4 regions of the Sporosarcina sp. Y1009 genome follow, and region 4 is predicted to be linked to each of the others. Evidence: riboswitches for the same ligand, from Rfam matches in the RefSeq annotation. Region 4 holds a riboswitch; each other region holds the start of a gene.
What was found. Region 4 has a riboswitch for S-adenosylmethionine ahead of AC25Y1_RS01655 (hypothetical protein). Riboswitches for the same ligand answer to the same signal wherever they lie in the genome.

Region 1 (3,936 bases), on a different contig from region 4:
TGAAAAAATAAAATTACTATCATCAAACGGAATGTTAATCAAACGACCGATTGTTCATGGAAATGGAAAAACGACTGTAGGTTTCAAAGAAGAAGAATATGAAAATGTATGGATTTAAAGGCTTCACACCTTGTGTTTAAGGCTAGCTTATGGCACTATTAGATTGAAAGAATAACTATTTTGGAGGTCATGAATATGAACACACCAAAGGAATTTAAGTATTCAGCAGAACATGAGTGGGTTAAAGACGAAGACGGAAAGTACCGTATCGGGATTACTCATTTTGCGCAATCTGAACTAGGCGATATCGTATTCGTTGAACTACCTGAAATCGGCGACGAAATAACGGCAGACGAGCCTTTCGGTAGCGTTGAATCTGTAAAAACAGTATCTGAGTTATACGCGCCAATTAGTGGAAAAGTAGTTGAAGTAAACGAAGAGTTAGAAGATAGCCCTGAGTTTGTTAACGAATCCCCTTACGAACAAGCCTGGATGATTGTCGTTGAACCATCAAATGTTTCCGAATTAGATGGACTTATGTCGGCTGAAGACTATGACAAAATGACAATTGAGTAATAGTTGACACCGGACGCCGAGAAGTTATTCGGCGTTTTTCTTTTTTTATAAAGGAGGCGCATAAAGCTTGAATCAGATGAAAATCTTGATTGTAGAAGGAAGCGCGGATCGGAAACGAGTCAGTCGTGTACTTGCTGAACCTATTGATATTATTTGTACAAATGGTACCATAAGTCCTTATAATCTTGAGGTACTATTAACACCTTATGAAGAGTTCGAGATGTACGTCTTCCTTGATGCAGATGAAGATGGCGAAAAAACCCGTGTATTATTCAAAAGGGAATATCCATTAGCCATTCATCTTTACACTGAAAGAGTATATAAAGAAGTTGAAACAACACCATACAATGTGCTTGCAAAAATTCTTCAAGAAGCACATATTAAAGTTCACCCTGAATTTATAATGTAAGAAGGTAGATATAATGGATATATGGACAATTAGAGATTGGGAAAAGAACAGCAGCGAAAAAGACATTGCGGTATTTTATTTGTACACGCCAATGTGCGGTACATGTGCAGTCGCTTCGAAAATGATGAATGTAATTTCTGTTATGAAACCAGAGATACCGATTGGTAAGGCAGATTTGAATTATCACGAGGAATTAGCAATTGATTATCAAATTGAAAGTGTACCCTGCCTCCTCATTTCTAAAAATGGTGTTTTGACGGAAAAGGTATATGCATTCAAATCAGTACCTGATTTGCTAGTGAAAATAAGTTGACAGACCAGGGACAGGTATGCTAGATTTATTGTTAATCATAAAACATAATTTAATCACTCTTATAAAGAGAGGCGGAGGGAAGTGCCCTATGAAGCCCGGCAACCATCACATAAGTGAACTGGTGCCAAGTCACACAAAGCATATTGCTTTGAAAGATGAGAGATTGGACATACGCTTATTACATTAAACGTTAAGCCTTTCTGCATCGAGCAGTAAGGCTTTTTATTATTTATAGAGGTGAAGAAAAATGATTCATTTAACAGACGTTCATAAGGTCTTCGGTGAAGGTTCAAAAAGTATTGTCGCTGTGGACGGTGTAACCTTTGATATTTCAGAGGGTGAAATATTTGGTGTGATTGGATATAGTGGTGCTGGAAAGAGCACACTCATCCGGCTTTTAAATGGATTAGAAATGCCGACCAGTGGCACGATTACAATCGGCGGATTGGAAATCTCTTCTATTAAAGGTCAGAAATTACGGAAAGCACGTCAAAAAGTAAGCATGATTTTCCAACACTTTAATTTGTTATGGTCGAGAACTGTGAAAGATAATATTGCTTTTCCACTCGAAATCGCCAATGTCCCTAAAGCAGAACGGGAACGAAAAGTCGCTGAACTAATCGAATTGGTAGGTTTGAAGGGACGCGAAAATGCCTACCCTTCTGAATTGTCAGGGGGACAAAAGCAGCGTGTTGGGATTGCGCGTGCCTTAGCAAATGATCCAGAAGTGTTACTTTGTGATGAAGCCACCTCTGCCCTGGATCCAGAAACGACAGATTCAATACTTAATCTCCTGACGGATATCAATGAGCGACTTGGTCTGACAATTGTCCTCATTACACATGAAATGCAAGTCATCCGGAAGATTTGTCACCGGGTTGCTGTGATGGAAGAAGGAAAAGTAGTCGAAATGGGCGATGTTCTTAAGGTGTTCCAATCACCAAGGGAGCCGATTACGAAACGTTTCTTATCGCAAGTCACAGAACCTGCGGAAGTAATCGAAGCGATGGAACATATTAAAGAAGAGTTTCCATCTGGAACGCTAGTAAAACTTACCTTTGTAGGGGAACGAACTGGACAGCCGGTGATTACGAGCTTGATTCGAAAGTTTAAGATTGACGTGAATATTGTGCAAGGGAATATAGCCCACACACATACTGGCCCTTACGGCACGCTGATTCTTCAACTAGATGGAGAAGAATCGATTATTCAAGAAGCAATCCATTATCTTAATGCACAAGATGTCCGGACGGAGGTAATTGGTAATGATTGAAAACCTGTTTCCGAATGTAGATTGGGCTAAGATGTGGGAAGCGACTGTAGAGACACTTTATATGACAGCAATGTCGACCGTATTCACATTTGTTTTTGGGTTGGCACTAGGTGTCTTGTTGTTTCTCTCAGGTCCAGGACAGTTATGGGCGAATAAGTTGGTTCATACGATTTCCGGAGCATTCGTCAATATTTTTAGGTCAATCCCGTTTATCATTTTAATTATATTGCTGATTCCATTTACAAAATTGCTTCTTGGTACAATGCGAGGACCAGAGGCCGCTTTACCTGCATTAATTATCGGGGCTGCGCCGTTTTATGGTCGAATGGTTTTAATTGCCTTGCAGGAAATCGATAAAGGTGTGATTGAAGCTGCAAAATCGATGGGCGCTAAAACGTCTACGATTATCTTTAAAGTGTTATTACCAGAATCGATGCCTGCCCTTATCTCGGGAATTACCGTTACGGCAATTGCACTTGTCGGCTATACGGCAATGGCGGGTGTTATCGGAGCTGGTGGACTAGGAACGCTAGCCTTTTTGGATGGATTCCAACGAAGTCGTGAAGACGTTACGCAAATGGCAACGATTCTTATCTTAATCATCGTCTTCATCATTCAGTTTATCGGAGATGTAGCGGTTAAAAAGTTTGATAAAAGATAATGTTAATATAGGAATACCGGGCTTTGCCTGATAATTATATAAACAGCATAGAAAAGAGGAGTTTACACAATGAAAAAAATACTGTCAGCAATTTTATTAGCAACATTGGTACTAACATTAGTAGCTTGTGGAACGAAAAATGATGACGACAATAACAATGCAAGTAGCGGAGATGACCAAGAAGCGAAAGAAACAACACTAGTTATCGGTGCTTCGAATACGCCACATGCAATTATTTTAGAAAAAGTGAAGCCGTTGTTGAAAGAAAAAGGCGTTGATCTCGTTATTGAACAGTATACAGATTACGTTTTGCCGAACGAAGACCTAGACTCCGGTGAAATTGATGCAAACTACTTCCAACATATACCGTATCTAGAATCGTCGATGAGTGATCATGGCTATGATTTTGTAAATGCGGGTGGAATCCATATTGAACCAATCGGTGTCTATTCGAAAAAATACGACTCACTAAAGGATCTTCCTGATGGTGCAACAATCTTGATGAGTAATTCTGTTGCCGACCATGGCCGTGTACTTGCAATGCTTGAAGTAGAAGGACTTGTCAAACTGAATCCTGACGTTGAGAAAACGACTGCTGAAGTGAAAGACATTATTGACAATCCAAAAAATATTCAGTTCGAAGCTGACTTTGAAGCTGCATTATTGCCACAACTTTATAATAATGACGAAGGCGATGCAGTGCT
Region 2 (3,936 bases), on a different contig from region 4:
CTGTCCCTGCCTTATAATTAGCTTCTAATTGTGTTTAATATATTAAACACAATGATACATGAAAAATAGTTATAATTCAATATATTAAACAACTGAGTTCGTTTAATTGAACGTGATATACTCATAATAAGAGAAAGTTGGAGAGGGGGAGCTAGATGAAGCATGTTGGAGAAAACATAAAACGAATTCGAACGATGAAAAAAATGACGATTTCAGACTTGGCAAATGAGCATGTCTCCCGGGGAATGATTAGCTTAATTGAAAATGGAAAAACCCGGCCTTCGATAGAAAGATTGCATTATATTGCGGTTCAGTTAGATGTAGACATAGCAGATCTTGTCGAAGAGATATCAAAAGAAGAACTTCGAGACAAAATAAATACGGCAACCGAATTATTTGCTAATGATGACGTTTTAGCGGCGACAAACTTATTACAACCATTGCTTATGAAGATGGATCAAAGTTATGAGGCGGCTAGGGTTTATGAATTATACGCGAAATCTCTATACGCTTTATATGTTCAGTCCAATGAGGAATACTTAAAGAACGTAGATAGCAACTGGGAATTGTATACCGAGAAAGCGATGGCTTTATACACAGAATTACAAATGGAATGGCGTGTCGTTAGGTTATGGGCATTTCTTGCGAATATTGAATTTGCAAACGCAAACTATAGGGAAACAATTGAGATTCTAGATAAGGGGCTTGATAAATTAATAACTGAAGATAGCTTGGAAACGAGAGCGATTTATATCGAGCTACTGGCTGGGAAAGTTTGGTCGTATACGGCATTAGGTGATATGAAAGCAGCCCATGAATTACTAGATACAGCTATTGGATTTTCCCGAAAGAGTCTTATTTTAACGGATTATTATGGCTTCTTGAATATAAAGACCTGGCTTCTTTATGATGCACATCATTATGAAGAAGCACGAAAATATGTTGCTGATGCGACGTCATTTATTAACCTAATGCAGCATGAGTATTTATTCATTGAACATGAATTGGCGAAAGTCTTATACGAGGAGTTTTTTGAGAATAAGTATGAGCATGCGATTGAAATGGCGGATGAATATGAACGCTATGTGTTGAACGAATCGTCTTTAAGTGAACCTGAAAAAGAGGGCTTGCTAGTTTTTGTAAGGGATTTGAAAGCGCGAAGTTTAACAAGATTAGGTCATTATGAGAAGGCACTTGATTTGTTTAATTCCAATACAATCGAAGTAAATGAATTTGTGGAAATATCTCCATTAGACGTAGCGATTAGAGAAATTACAAAAAGTTACAAAGCGATTTGCTATTTCCATCTTGAAGATGTCGTGAAAGCCCAACAACTTGCGAAGTATGCCGTCGAGAAATTACACAAAATGCCATACTCGTCATACTTTCACTTCGCTCGCGAAGTGTTGGCGGATGTGTCTAGGGAATGAGTTAAAGCCTTAAAGTGAACAGTTGATTTACTGCTAACAATAATAATATTCAAAATACCCTTGACATTCGATAAAAGCATGTGTAAAGTGTATATCAATAACTAAATAGTGAAACTTTCTTATCCAGAGAGGTGGAGGGACTGGCCCTTTGAAGCCTCAGCAACAGACATTTATGTACTGTGCTAATTCCAGTAGCGTAAGCTTGGAGATGAGAAGAGTGAACAGCGATAAAATGCCAACCTCTTCTTATTCAATGAAGAGGTTTTTCTTATTCTAGTTATTAATATAATTGGAAAGAAGGAATGGCAAAATGACAAAAACACTGACAGAGACATTGACAAAAGCACCATTTAAGGCGGATCATGTAGGGAGTTTACTACGTCCGGAAATCCTACACAATGCACGGAAAAAGTTTCAAGCGGGTGAGATTACAGCTGAACAACTGCGTGAAGTAGAAACGACTGAAATTAAAAGAGTTGTCGATAAGCAGATTGAAATTGGTTTAGAATTAGTAACTGATGGGGAGTTTAGACGTAGATTTTGGCATACAGATTTTCTAGAGCAGTTAAACGGGATAGAAGGATATGTTCCAGATATAGGGTATGTTTTTAGTGGTGATGAAGAAACAGAAAGATATAATGTCCGTAACATCGGGAAGGTTTCATTCAATCCTGACCATCCACATGTGAAAGACTTTATAGAATTCAATGAAATCGTTGCTGGACGCGCTGTTGCCAAACAAACAATACCAAGTCCGAACCAATTATTTAATATCGGCATTAGAGATGAAACCATCTATCCCGATATTGAAGAATATGCTAAAGATGTTATTCAAGCTTACCGCGATGCTTTCAAAGCATTCTATGATGCAGGTGTCCGTTATTTACAATTAGATGATGTGTATATTGCAGGGCTTTCTTCGCCGGATATTCCTTTTAACGATGGCGAATACTCGAGAGAATATTTGATTGATTTGGCTCTCCGTGTAGCAAATGCCGTATTGGAAGGAAAACCAGAAGATCTAGTCGTTTCAACACATTTATGTCGTGGAAACTACCGCTCTAACTGGGCGTTTGAAGGAAGCTATGATCTAATTGCGCCAACACTACTTGCAAAAGAAAATGTGGATGGCTTCTTCTTGGAATATGACGATGAACGTTCAGGAGACTTTAAACCACTTGAGCATATTCCAAATGGCGGTGCGCAAGTTGTGCTAGGTGTTGTCACATCGAAAAATGGAGAGCTTGAAGACAAAGAGCTGATCAAATCTCGAATACAAGAAGCATCTAAACATGTTCCGCTTGAACAATTATGTTTAAGCCCACAATGCGGTTTTGCTTCAACGCATCATGGAAATAACCTGACAGAAGAGCAGCAATGGGAAAAGTTGAAGTTTATTGTTGACATTTCGAAGGAAATTTGGGAAAAGTAACGTTTAAAAAGTTTAAAGCAAAAGCGCATCCTTGTCGTGTACAAGTGATGTGCTTTTTTGTGCATTCGGGAGGAATAAAGATTAGGGACAAGTGAATAGACTTTTAGAAGAAGCAAATAAAAATCACAGCAATATACCATTACACTATTTGGAGGAGATGTAGTTGGATAGCAAAGAATTAAGAAACTGCTTTGGCCACTTCGCAACAGGCGTAACAGTCGTCACATGTGATACAAGCGATGGCCAACATGGGTTTACCGCAAACTCATTTACTTCAGTCTCACTGGACCCACCCTTACTACTCGTATCTGTAGATCGAAAAACAAAAGCATTTCAGTTTTTAAAAAACAACCATTTTACAATAAATATTTTAAAAGAAACGCAGCAGGATACTGCGATGCATTTCGCTGGAAGACCCCTTGACAATGAACCTTTTAGCTGGGAAAAAGGGACGTGCTGCCACCGCCTTCAAGATTCACTCGCCTATTTAGAGTGCGAGCCTTGGGCAGAATATGACGGCGGAGATCATGTTTTATATGTCGGGAAAGTGATTGATTTTCATTACACCGAAGGCAATCCACTAAGTTATTTCAAAGGGAAATTTATCAGGGATTCATAACTAAACGCCTATTTATGAATAATCCTCACTTCCCCTAAATACAATGGGGTATGGACAACTCTTCAATTCATTCTAATCCCAAGCATATTGGGGTTTAGAGCTGTTTGGAATGATCGATGCCATTAAAAGGAGGAAAGCGATAATGAAAGTAGATGAAGAAAAAAAGACAACGATTCCATTGACTGGACAAGAGTACTTGGAAAGTCTAAAAGATGGGCGGGAAATTTGGCTCCACGGGGAAAAAGTGAAAGACGTCACAACTCACCCGGCTTTTCGTAATGCAGCCCGATCTATTGCAAGACTGTACGATGCATTACACGATGAAAAAACGAAAGATGTATTGACAACAGAGACTGACACAGGTAACGGGGGATTCACACAAAAGTACTTTAGAGTGGACAAGAATTCTAAGGAATTACTAGAATCCAGGGATGCCATTGCCGAGTGGGCAAAGT
Region 3 (3,936 bases), on a different contig from region 4:
AATGGAATGATGCTTTCTTTCAGTTGATCTGCATAAGGCCCTGACGTCGCCCCGATTTTCAACTCTTTTTTGTCTCCACTTGCTTCTCCAGAACTGCATGCAGACAGGAGAAGTAGCGTAAACAATGCTAGAAAAGGAATTATGACTTTTTTCATTTTAATGACCACCTTTATAGTTAATGATTTAGACATTGACGAGTGAAAATGTTTTTCCAGGATGATTTTCAGGCAATCGATCGGTTCCAAATAAATTTCCACGCATTGTCGTACTTTGCACATCATCCTTTTGGCGAATTAATCCGCGCGCTTGTAGAACGGGTGTGACCAATTCTGCAAAATCTTTAAAGGATCCTGGTTTAATTGCGTACGTTATATTAAATCCGTCGACATCCGCATCTTTAACCCATCTTTCCATTTCATCTGCAATTTTTTCAGGTGTGCCGACAACAACTGGACCGATACCGCCGATTCCCACAAATTCAGCAATTTCTCGAATGGTCCATTTTTTGTCCGGATCCACTTTTGTGAAAATGTCAACGCGTGAACGCATTGAATCGTTTTCAACAAACTGTAGATCTTCATCTAAATCGTATTCAGATAAGTCGATTCCCGTCCAGCCACTGAACAAGCTCATCGCACCTTCAAGGCTAATATGTTTTTTGTAATCTTCATATTTTGCTTCTGCTTCTTCTTGCGTTCGCCCGACAATCGGAGTGAAGAGGCTATACACTTTGATATCTTCGCCTTTTCTACCAAACTGCTCCGCCTGACCGCGTATTTTATCGACAAACTTACGCGCGATATCAGTTGTAGGCATGGAGACATAGACCCCTTCTGCGTGTTCTGCCGCAAATGCACTTCCTTTTGGTGATAAACCAGCTTGAAAAATGACCGGCGTTCGTTGTGGAGAAGGTTCGCATAAGTGAGCGCCAGGAACGGTGAAGTACTTACCCTTATGTTGAATGTCGTGAACTTTTTCTGGGTCAACATACATTTTTCTTTCTATGTCACGAACAACGGCATCTTCTTCCCAGCTTTGTTCCCATAATTTATAACAAACGTCTAAATATTCTTCTGCAATTGAATAGCGTTCATCATGTGCAATTTGTTCGGTCATTCCAATGTTTATTGCTGCACTTTTCAAATAAGACGTTACAACATTCCAGCCAACACGGCCTTTTGTTAAATGATCTAATGTCGACATGCGACGTGAAAATGTATAAGGATGCTCATGCGTGACAGACGCGGTAATGCCAAATGACAAATTTTTAGTAACTGCTGCCATTGCCGGAACAATGAGCATCGGATCATTGATAGGGGATTGCACCGCTTGCCTAAGACCCGCGTCTCTTTTTCCTTCATAGACATCATACGGACCGAGTACATCTGCTAAAAAGACAGAGTCAAACTGCGCTTCTTCTAATAACTGTGCAAACTCGATCCAATAATTAATGTCCGTGTAGCGATGTGCTTCATTGTCAGGATGGGACCAAAGTCCGGGAGATTGGTTACTAGGGCAGTTCATATCAAATGCGTTTAATAAAATTCTTTTTTTTGTCATTGTAAGTTCCTCCTAATTTTTTGTTGCGTTAACACTAAACAACTACTTCTTGCAGGTTCACATAACTTTCCAACGTATTCGTTAATCCTTCTGGGAAGCGTTGCTTTGTCAAGTGTTCTTCTACATTTGCTGTTATGTAGTGCAAAAACTTCAAAATATGTACTCTTCTGTCTAAAACATCCTTGAATCCATTCTCGTAAAACCATGCGTCGATCGTATTGTAAACACCACGGTTAATGTAGAAAGTTTTTTCGATTTCCCTGACGAATGATAAATCAGGCAAATGAACATCAATAATCATAAAAAACACCTCCTATACACAACACAGCATATTTGTTCCAACCATCCTTCCTTGAAAAAATAAAAACCCTCTACTCATGATGAGTAGAGGGTGAAATACAAAATTAAAAGTTAACTGTAATTTCAGCCGTCTCATCTGAAGAATACGAATGTATTCTACTGAACTTAGCACCATACAATAAAAGATTTGCTGGTTGCTGAGGTTTCAAAGGGTCAGTCCCTCCACCTCTCTTGATAAGCAGCGATACTATTTAGTTTTGAATGTCGATCGAATACCTAGATATTAGCGATCAAACGTTAGATTAGATACTATCTATATTTCTAGAAAGAGTCAAGGGGTTTTGATGAAATAGTCTGATATAAGCGAAAAGTCATGGTAGTCTACTGGATTCTGATTTTAGTGAAAAAACGTCTCTACTATGTAACGGTAGAAAGAAAAGTGGAAATCTTTATGGTTTTTCGACTAATTATTCAAGTTGAAATCATGGGTGAAATGCACTATAAAATAGGACGCATGTTGTTCTATAAGTGGGAGATTCGGTTCTCTAATAGATTCGTTTATTTACAAGGCATTATAGTATTAAAATGTATTGTATTTCTGTATAGTAAATAGGTTAATATATTAAATGAGCTATTATCTTTTGAAGATATTTCTATGCTTGTACAGACAGAATACAAGTCACAATCTCGAATGGGGTAATTACCAAACAGTCGATGTTGAGAAACAGCAAAGAATAAAACAAGATTGATTTAGTTTTTAATTGGAGGAATTATTTATGTCAACAACAGAAAAAAGTCAAGTTATCAAGTCGACCCCCATTTTGCTGTCTTTTTTAATTGCAGGGTTTATTGGGTTATTTAGTGAAACAGCTTTAAACATGGCACTCGGTGGTTTAGTGAAGGAATTCGATGTACCCCATTCCACCGTTCAATGGCTAACTACAGGTTTTCTATTGACCTTAGCGATATTAATTCCTATTTCTGCTCTTTTAATTCAATGGTTTAGTACACGACAATTGTTTATTGCTTCACTCATATTTTCTATTATTGGAACGATTGTTGCAGGATCAGCGCCAATTTTCGATGTCTTGATTGTAGGGCGTGTAATTCAAGCGATTGGGACGGGCTTACTGATACCGCTTATGTTTAATACGATTTTGCTGATTTATCCAATCCATAAAAGAGGAACGATTATGGGCCTAATGGGGTTGGTGATGATGGTTGCACCAGCTATTGGGCCAGCCCTTTCAGGTATAATCATTGAAAATTTAAGTTGGAATTGGATTTTCTGGGTCACGCTACCGTTTCTTGCGCTTGCACTACTCGCTGGTATTATTTATATGCAAAATGTTTCTACGCTTACTAAACCTAAAATCGATATTCTGTCGATTATTTTATCGAGTATTGGTTTTGGTGGCATTGTTTATGGTTTTAGTGCCGCTGGAGAAGAAGGCTGGGGAAGTACCATCGTTGTAGCAACCATTGTAATTGGTCTTATAGCGCTTATTGTCTTCTCCATAAGACAACTTACAATGAAGACGCCAATGCTTGATCTCCGTGCGTTTAAATATCCGATGTTTACTTTGGGGCTCTTGAGCGTCTTTGTTACTTTCATGGTCATTTTGTCTACCATGATTCTCTTACCTTTATACTTGCAGACGGGCATGGGGTTAGCTCCGGTTATAGCGGGACTTGTCCTTTTACCAGGGGGTATCATAAATGGCATTATGTCTCCAATAACAGGTCGACTTTTTGATAAATACGGACCAAGGGGACTCGTTACACCTGGATTTATTATAATGGTCATTATGCTGTGGAGCTTGTCGAACGTAACGACAACAACATCCATATTCATGATCGTCTTCTTGCATTCACTTCTTTTTATAGGTGTTTCGTTGGTGATGATGCCAGCTCAAACAAATGGACTGAACCAACTTCCGAGAGACCTATATCCAGATGGAACAGCTTTGATGAACACATTACAACAAGTATCAGGTGCAATCGGTACAGCCGTTGCCATTACAATTATGTCAGCTGCACAAACGAGTTATTTAAATAAAGTAACAGATCCAACTA
Region 4 (3,936 bases):
AAGAACCTGTTCTTCTATATTTGCATAACCTTTCATCTTATAAATGACTTCATCCTGGTCAATCACAATCGTTGCTAATCCAGCAACATCTTCCTCATGTTCTACCAAGTAATCTTCTAACTTTCCTTCTAAAACTGCCTGTTCAGTAGCAGTAGTTAACGCTGGATTATAGCCAATTAAGATCCAAATGAGTAGAAAACAAATGAACGTCTTAAAAAGCTTTTGATTGTGATGTCTCACTGTGTTGCAGACTCCTTTCTATCAATTCAAGTTCAATATACTTTTTTCATCTCCCGGTATCTTTCTTGCCAGTCTTAGCCGTAAATGTAGTCATCGCAACAATGAAAACAGGCAATAAACTCCATAAAAAGAATCCCCACTGACGCGTAATTAAAGATAATACAAAGAAGAAAACAAGTACTACAATTGCAATTAAAACAGAAGTCTTTTGAGATTTAGTCATATTTCTCCTCCTCCTATTACATCATTACTCAACCATCATCTTGGTAACAATCACACAATCGCTGATTAACGATTTACTATTGTTCTATTATGCTTCTCAGTTCACTAGTTTGCTCTTTAGAAAGAGCAAAGTAACTATTTGAATTGTCATTATATAAAATTAAACTGCCGTCGCCCTGATAAAAAACATAAAACCACATTTCAGCAACGCCTTCCTTTTGACGATCAAGCAAAAAAAAGGTCTCTGGTTCACTATCTATGTCTTTTGGTTCTTCAATCTCCCTAACATTCCTAATGATTTCTCTCAAAGCTTCAATTGATTTCGAGTCCTTAATCTCCTTATCAAATTTTATTCCTTCAGTTCCATTCTCATTATAAGGAGTGCCCACCCGAATCACTTCAGATGCTGAACACCCTGAAAATATGGCAGACAAAAATAAAATCAACACTATCCAGGTAAACTTTTTGATTTAAATTATCTCCCTTCTCAGTTAAAGGTACAATTCTTTTCACCAGCATTGCGCATAGCGAGGTTGAACAATATTTTAGTAATTGATTGGGCCATTTGTTGAATACAGTTCTCTTTAAAGACCATTCAAACTATTACAACTAGTATAACACTTACGATAAAATATACGTATGGCTTTATACTTTAATTATCGATTAATGTTGAAAGCGAACTAAATAAAATCGGAAAACCGTTTATATAATCTTACGCGACTAAGTAAATCAATAATCTCTCTCTTTACCTACAGAATAATTTAGAAGACTAACATATAGTAACTATAAATGTTATAATTACTACACTAGATTGACTGTTTGGAATATATAGTTTTGTCAATCACTCTATAGCATATATGTTGCGACTGCAGATTTAAGGAGGTGATTAAAATGAAACGTAAAACGCTGTATGGATTAGGCATGGGCGTCATCCTCTCCGTCATCGGGCTAGTTATTGGATTATTCGTTGGTATGAATATAGGTGGTAACCATTTTGCAGATTTTGAATTTATGGGTGGGCGTGGTTATGAAGCTGTCGGATACTTAGGGGCTATAATCGGTGCTACAATTGGAATGTTGCTCGGGGTTTTGTTGGGTATTCGACTTTCAAGTAGAAAAGAAAAAATAAAAGCATTATAAGTGATGTCTTTCCTATTACAGAATATCAAAAGCCTAATTCCTCGCCGAAAATAGGCAAGAAGTAGGCTTTTTAAAAATTTCATATTTGGTAAATCCTGTAGCAAACAAAAAAGATGAGCCTATACTTATATGCAATCGTAATTACTTATACTTTCACGACTTCCAAATACATGAGCCGATAAAACACGCTTTCTCTCAGCAACCACGCCAGTCAAACGGTCAATCTCCACCTGCAGCAATTCAATTTCCGCCAACTCTTCTTGAATTTCTGCTCTCGAGATTGTTTCACCAAGTTCGTAGTATTCGATTTCCTGCTGAAGTTTTGAGATTTCTTGATGTCTTTTCATGGCACTCGCAACACCAGTTGCTTTTTGTCTTTTCAATCGTTCGCGTTCCGCATATAGCTGTTGTAAATTTGTCATCGTAATCCCTCCTGAAATTTTTTCTAAACAAAAAATTCTTCCCAGACGAGAGAAGAGTTTACATACAAAAATTTCTCCTCATCATTCAGGTTTCCCTGTTGGATGTAGCACCTTACCAGCGGGCAGGTTGCTGAGACTTCGTCGGGCCAATTCCCTCCATCTCTCTCAATAAGTTAAGAGTTTATTATTTAGTTAGTGATAGTATACCATAACTTGAGTTATCAGTCACTTTGAATTTCGGACGATTGTTCAGCAACGGTCATCATTTATGTTAGGTGTAACAGATACCTTCCTTTACTTACTTGAATTCGAAGGTTGGGCCAGTTCAAACAAATTCAAAAAACGGAAAACCGTTTCTTCAATTTGCTCTTCTGTTTCAGTGTAAGGTATGTCTATAATAGGTAAACCTATTTTCCAACAATAATTACGTTTAATTCTATCACGTTGTTTACGCTTTCGATATCCCTTATAGCCTCCAAAATAAGCATTCCTTATTGGCTTGTAATGTTGGATACCATTATATTCTATTGCAAATAATGGTTGGTTATTTTGACAAACCAAAAAATCTAAACGCAGGTCTTGCTCATGACCGAAAGTTGTTAAATGTACTTCTTTAATGAATTCAATTTTATTTTTCACTAGTAGCTTTGTGATGAATTTTACTCCGTTAGATTCTTTAATTTTATGTTCACACTTAGGGCATGTTTCGCCTCTTTTCACCTTAATAGGCTGAGTACGCCATTCATGACCATAACAACATAAATGCAAACCCTTTGTTCGCATCGCTTTATATGGCCCAATAAATGTAATCTCTTTTCGATGCTCTTCTAAATATGTTATGTATTTTTGATGATGAGGAGAAACTTTTTCATTTAAATCCGTTCTCCAAACATTGGATCCCCAAATGTACTTTCCCTTGCCATTTTCAGTATCAACAATATACGATTTTATTAACTTTTCACCTAACTCCTTTTGAAGAGACTCGATATAGGCTTGGAATTGTTCTAGACTTGCTGGCGCTTGTGATTTCTTTTTATAAAAGTGGATGCAACCAAATTGATCTTTTACTATAAAAATAATTTTCCCCTGAAATTGTATCTTAGACACTCCTCTCATTAAAAGTGCCAGTCAATTAAACAGGTAACTGGCACTTTCAGCATGCTTCTGTTAGTGAAAGGTACTTGAAATCCACTTTAAACTCCTTTCTTCAAGAAAAGAACCTTTTTATTGAAGACATTTCTTATTGAAACCGTTCTAACTATTACAACTAGCATAACATTTATAATTGAAATTGAATTAAAATACATAGAAGATAATGTATAGAATTTTCTTAAGTTATTATTTTTAAAGTTAGATCTTCACGATAACCTCTTATCAAATCTGTTGCTACGATTAAAAAAATAAGCACCACCCGAAGACAGTGCCCATTAATCTTATATATCAAACGCTGTAAAACTTCCAGCCTCGTTAAAGTCTGTGACCTGTACTACCTTATCTGAAAACGGCGCGACCGTGTTAGTCTCATTTCCTATGACTAAGGAGAGTACTTTAAAATCTTTTTCACTTTTCTTCTGATTGAATCCTTCTAGAAATGATGCATCCACTTCGTTTTCACCATCGGTAACGAAAACGACATCTGCTTGTTTAAAACGACTTTCGTTGATTACTTTCACTGCATCAAGAAGCGGTAGCGTAAAATCCGTACCGCCGCCTAAAAACGTTTGAGCCAAATTGATGATATCAGAAGTTTTTGTTTTCCCTTTTTCATAATTAAAAATTTGTGTGCGAGCAGAGAATACGATTAAGCAAAAATCTCTTCTCTGCCTTCTTGCAATCGACATCAACGCTAATGTAAAACCTTTCGACTGTGTATCTAATTTGTACATGCTTCCAGACTGATCCAAACAAAGTA

Region 1: another riboswitch for S-adenosylmethionine. It lies ahead of AC25Y1_RS16460 (methionine ABC transporter ATP-binding protein); the one in region 4 lies ahead of AC25Y1_RS01655 (hypothetical protein).
Region 2: another riboswitch for S-adenosylmethionine. It lies ahead of AC25Y1_RS18905 (5-methyltetrahydropteroyltriglutamate--homocysteine S-methyltransferase); the one in region 4 lies ahead of AC25Y1_RS01655 (hypothetical protein).
Region 3: another riboswitch for S-adenosylmethionine. It lies ahead of AC25Y1_RS17245 (hypothetical protein); the one in region 4 lies ahead of AC25Y1_RS01655 (hypothetical protein).

Annotation. Positions count from the first base shown of each region.
Region 1 is NZ_JBYHFO010000017.1:57,280-61,215, reverse strand. Features, by position in the region: gene AC25Y1_RS16480 (arsenate reductase family protein) at 1-118, shown strand, start outside; gene gcvH (glycine cleavage system protein GcvH) at 196-576, shown strand; gene AC25Y1_RS16470 (toprim domain-containing protein) at 653-985, shown strand; gene AC25Y1_RS16465 (thioredoxin family protein) at 999-1,298, shown strand; SAM riboswitch class I at 1,355-1,460, shown strand; gene AC25Y1_RS16460 (methionine ABC transporter ATP-binding protein) at 1,546-2,571, shown strand; gene AC25Y1_RS16455 (methionine ABC transporter permease) at 2,564-3,232, shown strand; gene AC25Y1_RS16450 (MetQ/NlpA family ABC transporter substrate-binding protein) at 3,302-3,936, shown strand, end outside.
Region 2 is NZ_JBYHFO010000027.1:15,507-19,442, reverse strand. Features, by position in the region: gene AC25Y1_RS18910 (helix-turn-helix domain-containing protein) at 156-1,430, shown strand; SAM riboswitch class I at 1,547-1,645, shown strand; gene AC25Y1_RS18905 (5-methyltetrahydropteroyltriglutamate--homocysteine S-methyltransferase) at 1,753-2,862, shown strand; gene AC25Y1_RS18900 (flavin reductase family protein) at 3,026-3,481, shown strand; gene AC25Y1_RS18895 (4-hydroxyphenylacetate 3-hydroxylase N-terminal domain-containing protein) at 3,624-3,936, shown strand, end outside.
Region 3 is NZ_JBYHFO010000020.1:20,130-24,065, reverse strand. Features, by position in the region: gene AC25Y1_RS17255 (MetQ/NlpA family ABC transporter substrate-binding protein) at 1-155, opposite strand, end outside; gene AC25Y1_RS17250 (LLM class flavin-dependent oxidoreductase) at 184-1,560, opposite strand; gene AC25Y1_RS17245 (hypothetical protein) at 1,595-1,861, opposite strand; SAM riboswitch class I at 1,990-2,101, opposite strand; gene AC25Y1_RS17240 (DHA2 family efflux MFS transporter permease subunit) at 2,637-3,936, shown strand, end outside.
Region 4 is NZ_JBYHFO010000001.1:316,793-320,728, forward strand. Features, by position in the region: gene AC25Y1_RS01635 (serine hydrolase domain-containing protein) at 1-240, opposite strand, end outside; gene AC25Y1_RS01640 (hypothetical protein) at 287-463, opposite strand; gene AC25Y1_RS01645 (hypothetical protein) at 540-911, opposite strand; gene AC25Y1_RS01650 (hypothetical protein) at 1,354-1,602, shown strand; gene AC25Y1_RS01655 (hypothetical protein) at 1,728-2,024, opposite strand; SAM riboswitch class I at 2,100-2,199, opposite strand; gene AC25Y1_RS01660 (DUF2726 domain-containing protein) at 2,319-3,140, opposite strand; gene AC25Y1_RS01665 (vWA domain-containing protein) at 3,458-3,936, opposite strand, start outside.